Regions from separate parts of the Nanhaiella sioensis genome, predicted to be linked through region 1. Evidence: a T-box and tRNA genes for the amino acid it is inferred to sense, from the RefSeq annotation. Region 1 holds a T-box; the other holds one or more tRNA genes.
The links. The T-box of region 1 lies ahead of ileS (isoleucine--tRNA ligase). A T-box ahead of a tRNA ligase gene usually reads a tRNA of that ligase, here a tRNA-Ile.

Region 1 (6,606 bases):
AGTATGATGTACCGCCTCCAAGTAATACGTCCACTTTATGCTCTCCGTTAATGAGGTCATCATAATAATCATCAGCGATTTGATCGTAATTCTTTCTAGAATCATCGTGAGCAGCATATGCAGCAGGTGTTGCGTGATTGATTTGTGATGTAGCTACTAAACCTGTTGCCATACCATCTTCTTTTGCTTGCTCAAGAATTGTTTTTACATCTGATTTATCGTTATCTACAGCAATAGCGCCATTATATGTTTTTACTCCACCAGACATTGCAGTTGCCGCTGCAGCAGAATCAACAACATTTTCTTCATGATCGTCTGGGTATGTAGTTTGTAATCCCACTAAGTATGGATCGAAAGCTGTTTCTTCATATTTTATCGTGTCTGGATTATCATTCATATAACGAAGAGCTGTCATATAAGGAACACCCATTCCGTCACCGACCATAAAGATCACATTCTTTACTTTGCCATTTTTTGATGAGGCTGCATTAACAACTTTTTCTTCACCATGCAAAAGGCCGATACTGCTTACTGTTAATGTACTAACAAGTGCCACAGGTAACAGTGACTTCTTCCAATGCCATTTTTTCATAACATTATTTCCTCCCTATATGTTTGATCATATAATAGTTTAAGAGAAAAATGTAAAAGAGGTATTGATAAATTACTAACATTTAGTAAATAAAATGTAAATCGGTAAAATAATGGGATGTTATTGACCGAATAATGACTAATGGTGAAACGTACTTTAAAAGAGAATACTAAGCTAGAAGGATGACCTTTGATTAACTGTGATGTTGTTAGTAAAGACTTCTAATTCATGATCTTGCTTTTAAGTTTGTTTAAAAAAAAGGCATGAAAAAATTTTATCACCCGTATCTTTTTTTTATCGTTATTCGTTTTATATATTGAGAGGTGCAAAAAGGAGGAGTAGATGTGTACACAAATGCTAAATCTTGCACGAACTTGGACGATCAACATGCAGCCTTGTCATTAAATGAATTAGAAAAGCATTATCAAAAGCTAACAAAATACTGTCATTTTCTTTCTCAAAATAGTTGGGATGGGGATGACCTTGTACAAGAAACATTGCTCAAGGCACTACAGCGGTATAAGGATTTGCCTGATATGAATTCCGCATTGTTAAATAAAATAGCTTATCACCAATGGATTGATAGTTGTCGAAAAAGACAGCGAGAAACAATTGAATCTACTCCAGAAACGATTGTTACTGACGTTGATCACTTAGAGCATTCTTTAGATATCATCCAAAAATTAGTGTCAAAATTAACACCAAAGCAAGCAGTCGTTTTTATTTTAAAGGAAGCATTTCAATATCAAATTACTGAAATTGCAAATATTTTAACAACGACAGAAACGGCTGTTAAAAGTATACTTCATCGTGGAAAAAAGCGGATAAAAAACATTTCACTTGATGATCCATTGTCACCAGTTCATTGCTTGTGGCCAGAGCAAGAACAAGAACAGTTAATCACTTCACTTTATTTGTCATTAAAAATGCAAGATCCTGAAATACTTATCCGCGTGATTCCAAGTATTGATTCTCTAAGTAGTGATAGTGAAAAGCCAGTATGTAATAGTAAGTTGATACGTCCAATATCCTCTCGGGCTGGCATAATTTCTATGGCAGCTTAGATAAATATGATGATGGAGGAAAGAAATGAGTACAATACCTTATGTCATTGAACAAACAAGTCGTGGAGAGCGTTCCTATGATATATACTCAAGGCTTTTGAAGGATCGTATTATTATGGTTAGTGAAGAAATTAATGACCATATGGCTCAAAGTGTAGTAGCACAGCTATTATTTTTACAAGCTAATGATGAAGAGAAAGATATTTCACTCTATATTAACAGTCCAGGAGGTTCGACTTCAGCAGGTTTTGCGATTTTTGATACGATGCAATATATCCAACCTGATGTACGAACGATATGCACTGGTATGGCGGCATCCTTTGGTGCAATGCTTTTACTTGGTGGAACAAAAGGGAAACGTTATGCGCTTCCAAATAGTGAAATTATGATTCATCAGCCTTTAGGAGGTGCTAAAGGTCAAGCGACAGATATAGAAATTTCAGCTAACCGAATTGTCAAGCTTCGATCACATATTAATCAAATCATTGCTGATCGGACAGGGCAATCACTCGATAAGGTGTCTAGAGATACAGATAGAGACAATTTCATGAGTGCAAAAGAAGCAAAGGAATATGGGCTTATTGATGACATCATTAACTAATCAGCAAGTGTATGAGAAATTTCTTGACACCAAAATAAATATCCATTAATATACTTTTTAATAAAAGCACACAAAATTTGATGACGAGAACAAGTAAACTAAATGATCCGTCCTCCAGAGAGCTAGTAGGTGCTGAAAGCTAGCGTTCGGACTTTAGTTGAACAATCATCTCCGAGAAGTCAAGCTGAATGAAGTAAGCTTGAACGGATTTCCCCCGTTAATAGGAACACGTATGATTGTACGTTGCTAAGTGCTATTGACCGGCGTCGATAGAAAAAGGGTGGTACCGCGGATACCCCGTCCCTTTATAGGGATGGGGTTTTTTGTGTGCTTTTAAGCTCTTTTCGTATCCATTGTTACGTTTATTAAAGGCTCTTGTCATAAGCTTTGTTGTTATTTTTACTAAATATGGACAGTATGAAGTAGATAAGATGGTACGAACTCTAGAAGTATAGGTCCTATATATCTAAGAACGAAAAGCAACAATCAATGTGAAAACAGCCTTATTAAATTACAACAGTTATTCATGGTATGAAGTTGCCATGAAACTTTCAAAACGAAAACAATAATACGAAACAGCTAAAATTAAAAGGAGTGGTACTGTGAGAAAGGTTGATGTGAAAGAACAAGCAAGCGATAGAGAAAAGAGAGTCCAACAACGTTGGAAAAAAGAGGATACATTTAAACAATCAATTAGCAATAGAGAAGAAAGCACAAGCTTTGTATTTTACGAAGGACCGCCCACTGCAAATGGCTTACCCCATGCAGGGCACGTGTTAGGTCGTGTTATTAAAGATTTAGTCGCACGTTATAAAACGATGGCTGGATATAAAGTGTTACGCAAAGCAGGATGGGATACACATGGTTTACCTGTAGAATTAGGTGTTGAAAAGCAATTAGGAATATCGGGTAAGCATGATATCGAAAAATATGGGATCGAAAAATTTATAAACAAGTGTAAAGAAAGTGTGTTTGCTTATGAACAACAATGGAGCACCTTTACAGAGCTAATTGGCTATTGGGTGGATGTAGAGGACCCGTATGTGACATTAGAAAATAGTTATATCGAAAGTGTATGGCATATTCTTGGAACGATTCATGAGCAAGGACTTTTATATAAAGGACATCGTGTGTCACCATATTGTCCTAGTTGCCAAACATCGTTAAGCTCCCATGAAGTTGCACAAGGATATAAAGATGTAAAGGATTTAAGTGTAACTGTTAAATTTCCTATCAAAGATCGTGAACATGAATATCTTCTTGGTTGGACGACAACACCTTGGACGCTTCCTGCAAATGTTGCTTTAGCTATTAATCCTCAAATAACCTATGTAAAAGCTAAAAAAGGTAAAGAGGTGTATTACGTAGCAGAAGCATTAGCTGAAAATGTACTACAAGAAAATTATCAACTTCTTTCACGAATGAAGGGGGATGAGCTAGTAGGAATAGCGTATGACGCTCCATTTGACAACATCCCTGTAGAGAAGGGTCATATTGTTATTGAGGCGGATTTTGTAACTGATAGTAACGGAACGGGTGTCGTCCATATTGCACCAGCATATGGAGAAGATGATTATCGCGCTGCACAACAATATGAGTTAAGCTTCGTCAATGTAGTCAATGAATCAGGTCGTTACACAGATGACCTTCCGATGTTTGCAGGGAGGTTTGTGAAAGATTGTGATGTAGATATCATCAAATATTTAGCAGCAAACAATCTTTTGTTTCATAAGCAAAAATATGAGCATAGCTATCCTTTTTGTTGGAGGTGTGACTCACCGTTACTGTACTATGCGACAGATAGCTGGTTCATTAAAATGACTGCTGTGAAGGATCGCTTACTTAGCAATAACGAACAGGTGACATGGCACCCAGAACATGTGAAGCACGGAAGGTTCGGTAAATTTTTAGAAAATGTTGTTGATTGGAATATAAGTAGAAATCGATATTGGGGAACACCTCTAAACATTTGGACATGTGAACAGTGCGATCAACAATTTGTCCCAAAAAGCATTCAGGAGTTGCAAGCGAACAGTGTAGAGCATGTTGATAAAGATTTGGAACTGCATAAACCTTATGTTGACGATGTGAAGGTTGAATGTCGAAGCTGTGGGGGCAATATGAACCGTACTCCAGAGGTAGTGGATGTATGGTTTGACAGTGGCTCAATGCCATTTGCCCAACACCACTACCCATTTGAGAACGGAGAATTGTTTAAAGATCAATTTCCTGCTGATGTTATTGCTGAAGGTATTGATCAAACTAGAGGTTGGTTTTATAGTTTGTTAGCAATCTCGACATTATTCACAGGAAAAGCTCCGTATAAAAGAGTACTTTCACTCGGTCATATTCTCGATGAAAACGGCCAAAAGATGTCTAAAAGTAAAGGGAATGTTCTTGATCCACTAGAATTAATTGAAGAATTTGGTGCGGATGCGTTAAGGTGGGCGCTTATAGCAGACAGTGCTCCTTGGAACTCGAAGCGTTTTTCCAAAGCAGTCGTTGCTGAAGCTAAGTCTAAGCTCGTTGACACGTTTGTAAATGTGCATAGTTTTTATACTTTATATGCAAGCATTGATCAAATCTCACCTAATTTATTTACAAATGTTCATTATACGAGCTTAGATCATTGGGTATTATCTCGCTTAAATAGTACGATCCGAGGAGTAAAGTTGTATGTTGATGATTACCAATTCACTTTAGCTGCAAGGTTATTAAATACTTTTATGGATGAAGTAAGCAATTGGTATGTAAGAAGAACGCGCCAGCGTTTTTGGCGTGAGGGAATGGACGATGATAAGCTAGCTGCATATGCGACGCTTTATGAAGTGCTAACGAAAAGCAGTCAATTGTTAGCTCCGTTCACTCCTTTTGTTGCCGATGATGTTTTTGAGAACTTGACGGGAGAAAGTGTACACTTAAGCGACTATCCTGTAGTGGATGATACAATCATTAATCGTCAGCTTGAACTTGAAATGGATGCAACACGCCAAATTGTAGAACTCGGAAGGCAAGCTCGGAATAATGCAGGATTGAAAGTGAAACAGCCACTTCAACAGCTTATTATCATGACCAAAGATGAGAAGTTCACATGGTTACAAAGTCATACTGACATCATTAAAGAAGAATTAAATGTTAAAGTGATTATGAATGAGAGTAATGAGAGTCGATATTTTCATTATTCCTTAAAGTTAAATTTTAAAAAAGCTGGCTCTAAATATGGCAAATACAGCAGTCACATTCATCAGTATCTTCAGAGTCAATCAGCAAGTAAAGTGGCAGCTCTGTTAGAAACGGAAGAACTTACTGTGGAAGTTGATGATAAGAAGTTTCAGGTAAGTTTAGAGGATATCATTGTAGAAAAATCAACAATTGGCGAATATCAAATGGCAGAAGGACCTTCAGTTACGGTTCTTCTGGACACAAAATTGACAGCGGATCTTTTACATGAAGGGAAAGTTCGAGAGCTCATTCGTGCAGTTCAGGAATATCGTAAGAAATTATTGTTACCTGTTGAAAAAAGAATCGATATTTCACTGCAGCTTGATGATGAAATGCTACAAGCAGTGAATAGCTTTGAACATTTATTACGTGAGAATTTATTAGTGAACGAACTTGAATTTGTTGAATCGTTAACAAATTATGAAGAAGTAAAGGTAGGAAGCGATACGGTTCGAATTGTTATTAAGTAAAATAGGTAGCTAAAATGAAATCTGTTGCTATCTTTAAAAATCGGAACAGCTTAAGAGGTGTGATGGAAAAGGCTATTTCCATTTTAATTGTTGCTTTACGTCATAAGAACTAAACACGAATATCACTCATGTTCGTGGCATCTGTTCGACTGTAAAATGATGACGAAAAGTCACTTCTTATGGTACAAATTTGTTAATAAAAGCAAAGTTTTATGAGAAGAGCTTAAGTAAAAGATGCCAATATATACCTAGATTAAAGGTTGAATCACTCATATTTATTGAAAGTACAAGATCAGGTGGAGAAACTAGCCACCTGATTTATGCTGTTTAACGTAGTCCATAAGAAATGTAGTGAATGGGATAGATCTTTGTTAATATCTTCTAATATCTTATGGTTCGGAGTAGTTATTTACTTACATGTAAGAAACGATTATAATTAGAATTTGTGAGCATTAAAATCCAATTAGAAAAAGAGAGATACAATTTTGTACTAGAGCTAAATCCTACAATCTAGCAAAAGTTACAATGGATATATTATTAAGATCGAGAAGATCGTAATTGAAGGGGAAAATGAAGCTTTATGATAGAATTTTTTCAAGAAATATTTAATAGCTATGCATCATTTTTTTCACTAGAAGCAATTAAACAAGTCGTATC
Region 2 (6,606 bases), 640 kb from region 1:
TATTTTCACGACTATCGATGATTAACGAAAAATCATTTTTTGAAATGAGAATTGGTTCTTCGTCAAGGGTAGATAACTGACCATCCTCAATGTAAAAAGAAGGGAGGTCTGACTCAAAAACCTCATTCACAGTATTAACACCTTTAGAAATATCACTGGCAATAAAATATGCTGTAGGTATAATAGAGATGAATGTTAATAAAAACACATATAAAATTGTTTTTCCTATACCTTGAAAACGAAATTTAGCTATATCATTAGTTGAGTATAAGCTTTTAACTAATTGTCTGAAAATAGACATCTCAATAATCCCCTTTATTTTCTTTTTCTCTATCATAATTATTTTAGCGTGGTGAAAACTATAAAACAACGTCTAATATGAATGGTCATTTTATAAGTTGAAATATTGCTTTTTCCAGTTATTTGCGATAAGCACTAGCAGAAATTGTCCACCTTTCATTCGATTGTTAAGCTATTGTAAATTCTTTATTAAAAACCTTTACAATTCTAATGTATTTCGTTAATAATTGTATAGGGTTTTGTAAGCTTGTGTCGAAACTAGTCAGATAATTTTTCGGAGGTAGAAAAAGTGGAACTTGATGTTCAAAAGATGATTTTTGAATTTATTGGTGGTTTAGGTATCTTCTTATTTGGGATTAAGTACATGGGAGATGGACTGCAAAAATCCGCAGGTGACAAATTAAGAGATATTTTAGACCGCTTTACGACCAACCCATTTATGGGTGTCTTAGCTGGTATTATTGTAACAGTGTTAATTCAAAGTAGCTCAGGTACAACTGTTATTACAGTTGGTTTAGTCAGTGCTGGCTTTATGACTTTAAGGCAAGCAATTGGTGTAATCATGGGGGCAAATATTGGGACGACTGTTACTGCATTTATTATCGGTATCAAATTGTCAAATTACGCTCTACCGATTATAGCAGTAGGGGCTCTCTTACTCTTTTTCTTCAAAAATAAGAAAATTCACAATTTAGGTCAAGTAGTATTTGGCTTTGGTGCACTTTTTTATGGTTTGAAACTAATGAGTTCGGGGATGAAGCCACTACGTTCACTCGAATCGTTTGCTGAGTTAACAGTGAACATGAGTGAAATTCCAATTCTTGGAGTAGCTATTGGAACAATCTTTACTGTCATCGTGCAAAGTTCGAGTGCAACCATTGGGATATTACAGGAATTGTATGGTCAAGGTCTGTTGAGTTTAAATGCTGCATTGCCTGTTTTATTTGGTGATAATATTGGTACAACGATCACTGCGATATTAGCTTCAATTGGAGCATCAGTTGCAGCTAGGCGAGCTGCTCTGACACACGTATTATTTAATTTGGTTGGAGCAACCATATTTCTAGTTGGATTGAAGCTCTATACACAATTGGTTATTATGCTGCAAGAGGCATTTAATTTAAACCCAGAAATGACCATAGCATTCGCGCATGGAGCGTTTAATATAACGAATACGTTGATTCAATTACCGTTTATAGGTGTGTTGGCATATATTGTAACAAAACTTATACCTGGTAATGATTCGGTAGTGGAATATAAAGCTAAGCATTTGGATCCTAACTTTATTGAGCAATCACCATCTATTGCATTAGGTCAAGCGAAAGAAGAAGTTGTTAGAATGGGTGAGTTTGCTACTCTAGGTTTAGAAGAGTCACATAAATATTTAAATAGCAATTTGCAGAAACATGCTGATCTATCTATGCAACTAGAGAGTGCCATCAATAATTTAGACCGGAAAATTACTGATTATTTAGTATTACTCTCTTCAGCTTCATTGTCACAAAATGAATCAGAAGAGCACTCAGTGTTAATGGATACCGTACGAGATATTGAACGTATAGGTGATCATTTTGAGAATATTGTGGAGTTAGTTGATTATCAGCTATCAAATAAAGTGAAGATGACTGATTTAGCAAAAGCTGATTTAAAAGAAATGTTTGAATTAACAATTTCTACTGTGAAAGAATCAATTCAATCTCTTGAAGAAAACGATAAAGAATTAGCACGAGAAGTTGTGAAGAAAGAAGACAAGATTGATAAGATGGAAAGAACATTGCGTAAAAAGCATATTTTACGATTAAATGAAGGCAAATGCTCTGGACAAGCTGGAATCGTATTTGTGGACATCGTAAGTAATTTAGAACGTATAGGTGATCACGCTGTTAATATCGCTGAAGCGGTATTAGGAGAGTAAAAATAATCATATAATCACAAGAGAGGTATGTTGGAAATCGAAATTGGATTTTTAATATACCTCTTTGTTATACGCTATTTTTCAATTCATTGTTCCGTTCCAGAGATTTAAGCAAGTATACACCTAGTGTTCGTGGCATTTTGCTGCTTTAACATTTGCTCTTACAATACTCAATATACCGTCCATATTTAGTAAAAATAGCAACAACAGAGCCTTGTAAGTTAATTGACTTACATAAACAATCGGTGCTAGTATGAAATTGCTATTAACAAGTACAGGAGGCTTGGTGATGGAGTTATTGATTTGGATAATAGTGATTTGCTGTTTTATCATTTCTTTTGTGGGTTTAATATATCCGATTATTCCAAGTGTACTTTTTATCGTAGCAGGGTTCTTAATTTATGGGTTTCTAATTAGCTTTGAGCAATTTTCAACGTTATTTTGGATGATCCAAGGAACTTTTGTTTTGTTATTATTTGGTGCTGATTATGCAGCAAATCTAATCGGTGTCAAAAAGCTAGGTGGGAGCCAAGCCGCTGTATGGGGTAGTACAGTTGGCTTACTAGTAGGACCTTTTGTAATACCAGTAGCTGGGATCATTCTCGGGCCATTTCTAGGTGCTGTTATAGCAGAGTTAGTTGTTCACAAGAAAAATGTAAAAGAGGCGACAAAAATTGGCTTAGGGTCATTATTTGGATTTTTAAGTGGTGTAGTGGCAAAAGGGTTCATCCAATTTATTATGATTATATATTTTTTATTTACTGCTTTGTAAAGAAAGTTTTACAATGTTAGTATGGTTATATGGAGCTTTTGACATGGACCCTTAGCTCAGTTGGTTAGAGCTGACGGCTCATAACCGTCCGGCCGCAGGTTCGAGTCCTGCAGGGTCCATCTAAGCAAGCCTTTCAGGAATATATTGAAGGCTTTTTTTAGTTTGATTGAATGAGAAGAGTTAAAAATACATATAGTAAATTAGGGTTTGTTACAAGCAAATTAATTGAAATATTGTGGAAAATTTGCTAATCTATAAGCAACGGACTTAAGAAACATTCATGTTTAGTAATTATGAAAATGAATGTTGCACAGTTCACATTTTGTGTTCAAAAGTCTATGATTGAACACAGTTCATTACATAATTTGAGGAGGAATTATTATGGCATTTGAATTACCAAAATTACCTTATGAATATGATGCATTAGCACCTCACATTGACAAAGAAACGATGACAATTCATCACACAAAACATCACAATGCATATGTAACAAATCTTAATGCTGCATTAGAAGGAAATGAAGAACTTCTAAGCAAAAGCATTGAAGATGTAATGAGTAACTTGGACGCTGTTCCTGAAGCTGCTCGTACTGCAGTACGTAACAATGGTGGTGGTCATGCGAACCATAGCTTATTCTGGACGATTTTATCTCCAAATGGTGGGGGCGCACCTACTGGTGAGCTTGCAGATGAGATAAACAATAAGTTCGGAAGCTTTGATAGCTTCAAAGAAGCGTTTGCAAAAGCTGGCGCTACTCGATTTGGTTCAGGCTGGGCATGGTTAGTTGTTAACAACGGTGAGCTAGAAGTGACGAGCACACCAAACCAAGATACTCCACTTATGGATGGAAAAACGCCAATTCTTGGATTAGATGTATGGGAGCATGCATATTACTTAAACTATCAAAACCGTCGCCCTGATTACATTTCAGCTTTTTGGAATGTTGTAAATTGGGATGAAGTAGCTAAGCTTTATTCAGCTGCGAAGTAAATAGGAAACAAAAAAACAACAGAGGGTATAACCTCTGTTGTTTTTTTGTTATAAACTTTTACTTAGGTTGTTTTTCGGCATAAATTATTGTCTTTCAATAAAAGTTAAACACGAATATAACTAACGTTTGGGGCATTTTTTCTTCTCATACACATTTAATAATTAATATATATAAGCAACAGTTTACGGATAAAGCCATTGCTAATGTTGTTTAATAAATCCAATTGATGTTACGTTTATTTGTCAAAATATTAATAGTTGTGTTCGTGTTTATGATTAATACGGCAACAATTTTTTCCTGCTTCATACATGTCATACATTTAAAAAGCCTATTTCTATATACATAACTAAATCGCCTAATTGGAAAACTACTTTGTAGATAAAGAAGGGGAGTTTTTCAATGTCGGCTTTACGCAAGTTAATTGGTGATGTGGATGTTAATAAGGATTTACTATTATTATTAATAATTGGAGGGCTGTATGCATTAAGTATTGCTTTATCAAATACATTCGTAAATGTGTATTTATGGAAGCAGTCAGGTCAATTTAAAGATTTAGGGATTTACAACTTATCAATTGTTATTATGCAACCATTAACATTTATAGTAGCGGGAAGATGGGCAAAGAAGATCGATCGCGTTCTCGTACTAAGGCTAGGTGTAACATTTCTTGCAATATTTTTTATAGCCGTTCTTTTTTTTGGTGATCAAGCATCTCGGTATTTAATCGTTCTTGGGGGACTGCTTGGAATTGGTTACGGGTTTTATTGGTTGGCTTATAATGTTCTTACCTTCGAAATAACTGAACCAGAAACACGTGATTTTTTTAATGGCTTTTTAGGAATTGTTACTTCATTTGGAGGGATGATCGGTCCCATAGCTGCAGGTTTTATTATATCTAGGATGGAAAAATTCACAGGATACACTGTTATTTTTTCAATATCTCTTGCATTATTTATCGGAGCTGTAATATTTAGCTTGTTTTTACAACCAAGAGCAGCAGAAGGTGACTTTGTATTAAAGAGGATCATCCAAGAACGAAGGCATAACAAGAATTGGGCAAATATTACTAATGCGCACTTTTTTCAAGGTGTACGAGAAGGAACCTTTGTCTTTGTTGTTTCTGTCTTAGTATTTATTACAACGAATAGTGAATTAGCTCTAGGGACATTTGGATTAGTAAATTCAGCAATTTCATTTGTTGCATATTATTTAGCAACGCGATTAATAAAACAAAAATATCGAAAAAAGGCAATCTTAATAGGTGGCTTGTTGCTATATATGTCCATTTTTTTAATATTATTTCATGTCACTTATACAAAGCTCATCATGTATGCTATCGCCATCGCAATTGCTTATCCGATGCTTTTAGTTCCATACATTTCATTAACTTATGATGTTATTGGCAAGGGGTGGAATGCAGCACAAATGAGAATTGAATATATAGTTGTACGTGAGTTGTTTTTAAATGGTGGAAGGATTGTCTCAATTTTATTATTTTTAATTGCAGTATCTTTTTTTGATGAACAAGTAAGTATTCCTATCTTGTTAGCCGTCATAGGTACTGGCCATGCGTTCATTTATCTTTTTATAAGAAATATCGAGTTTGTAGATGAAAAAAATGTAGAATCAAATAAACAAGCTGACGAATGTACTCAACAAGTTGGAAATCGAGAAGGTGGTTCATCTGTATAGTTGAATTGCCTTTTTCATATTTTAACAATGGAAAATTCAGCTGCTATTATATAAAATAAATATTAATGAAATAATTAATGTAGTAGGTGAATGAATGAAAAAGAAACAGAAAAAAAGTAAAAAGAAAAGGAATCATCTCCCATTTCGGTTGAATGTGCTATTTTTTATCGTTTTTTTACTATTTTCTACCCTGATTTTAAAGCTTGGTCTTACTCAGATCGTTTACGGGGAAGATTACAAACGTGAAATTGAAAAAAAGGAAGAGGTGACTGTTAGTGCATCCGTTCCAAGAGGAAAAATATATGATAGGAACGGTAATGTCATTGTGGATAATATACCGTTAAACGCGATTACATATACAGGTTTTCAAGGTACAACAGCGGAAGAGCGTCTCGAGGTTGCGAGAGATCTTGCAATATTTATTGATAAGGATACTGAAAGTGTAACTGAACGTGATAAAAAAGACTTTTGGCTGTTAACACACCCTGAAGAAGCTTTAGAAAAAATAACAAAAGAAGAATTAAATAAAGAAGATGACGGTGAACTTGAAGCAAAAGATATATATAAGCTTCAGCTTGATAGAATCACTGAAGAGGAACTTGCCACAATAACTGGACAAGAGTTAGAAGTCTTAGCAATATATAGAGAATTCAGTGGATATGCACTCACACCACAAATCGTCAAAAGTAGAAGTGAAAATGAAAATGATGAAGTTACTGAAGAAGAGTATGCAGTTGTAAGTGAACATTTAGCTCAATTGCCTGGTGTGGATACGACCACAGATTGGTTACGTGAATACCCATACGGTGATACCTTTCGAACAGTATTGGGAAATATTACATCTTCAAAGGAAGGATTACCTTCTGAAGTAGAAGACTATTATGTCGCCAAAGAATATAGTCGTAATGACCGTGTAGGTAAAAGCTATATTGAGAA

Region 2: it encodes a tRNA-Ile, which carries the amino acid that the T-box ahead of ileS (isoleucine--tRNA ligase) is inferred to sense. The anticodon was not compared.

The regions. Positions count from the first base shown of each region.
Region 1 covers NZ_JBKAEG010000001.1:2,784,551-2,791,156, forward strand. The annotation lists gene V1503_RS12840 (alkaline phosphatase) at 1-592, opposite strand, end outside; gene V1503_RS12845 (sigma-70 family RNA polymerase sigma factor) at 937-1,656, shown strand; gene clpP (ATP-dependent Clp endopeptidase proteolytic subunit ClpP) at 1,682-2,257, shown strand; T-box leader at 2,329-2,565, shown strand; gene ileS (isoleucine--tRNA ligase) at 2,860-5,949, shown strand; gene V1503_RS12860 (TerC family protein) at 6,530-6,606, shown strand, end outside.
Region 2 covers NZ_JBKAEG010000001.1:3,428,024-3,434,629, forward strand. The annotation lists gene V1503_RS15870 (DUF1189 domain-containing protein) at 1-301, opposite strand, end outside; gene V1503_RS15875 (Na/Pi cotransporter family protein) at 590-2,215, shown strand; gene V1503_RS15880 (DUF456 domain-containing protein) at 2,505-2,987, shown strand; tRNA gene V1503_RS15885 (tRNA-Ile) at 3,033-3,106, shown strand; gene sodA (superoxide dismutase SodA) at 3,369-3,977, shown strand; gene V1503_RS15895 (MFS transporter) at 4,378-5,670, shown strand; gene V1503_RS15900 (peptidoglycan D,D-transpeptidase FtsI family protein) at 5,765-6,606, shown strand, end outside.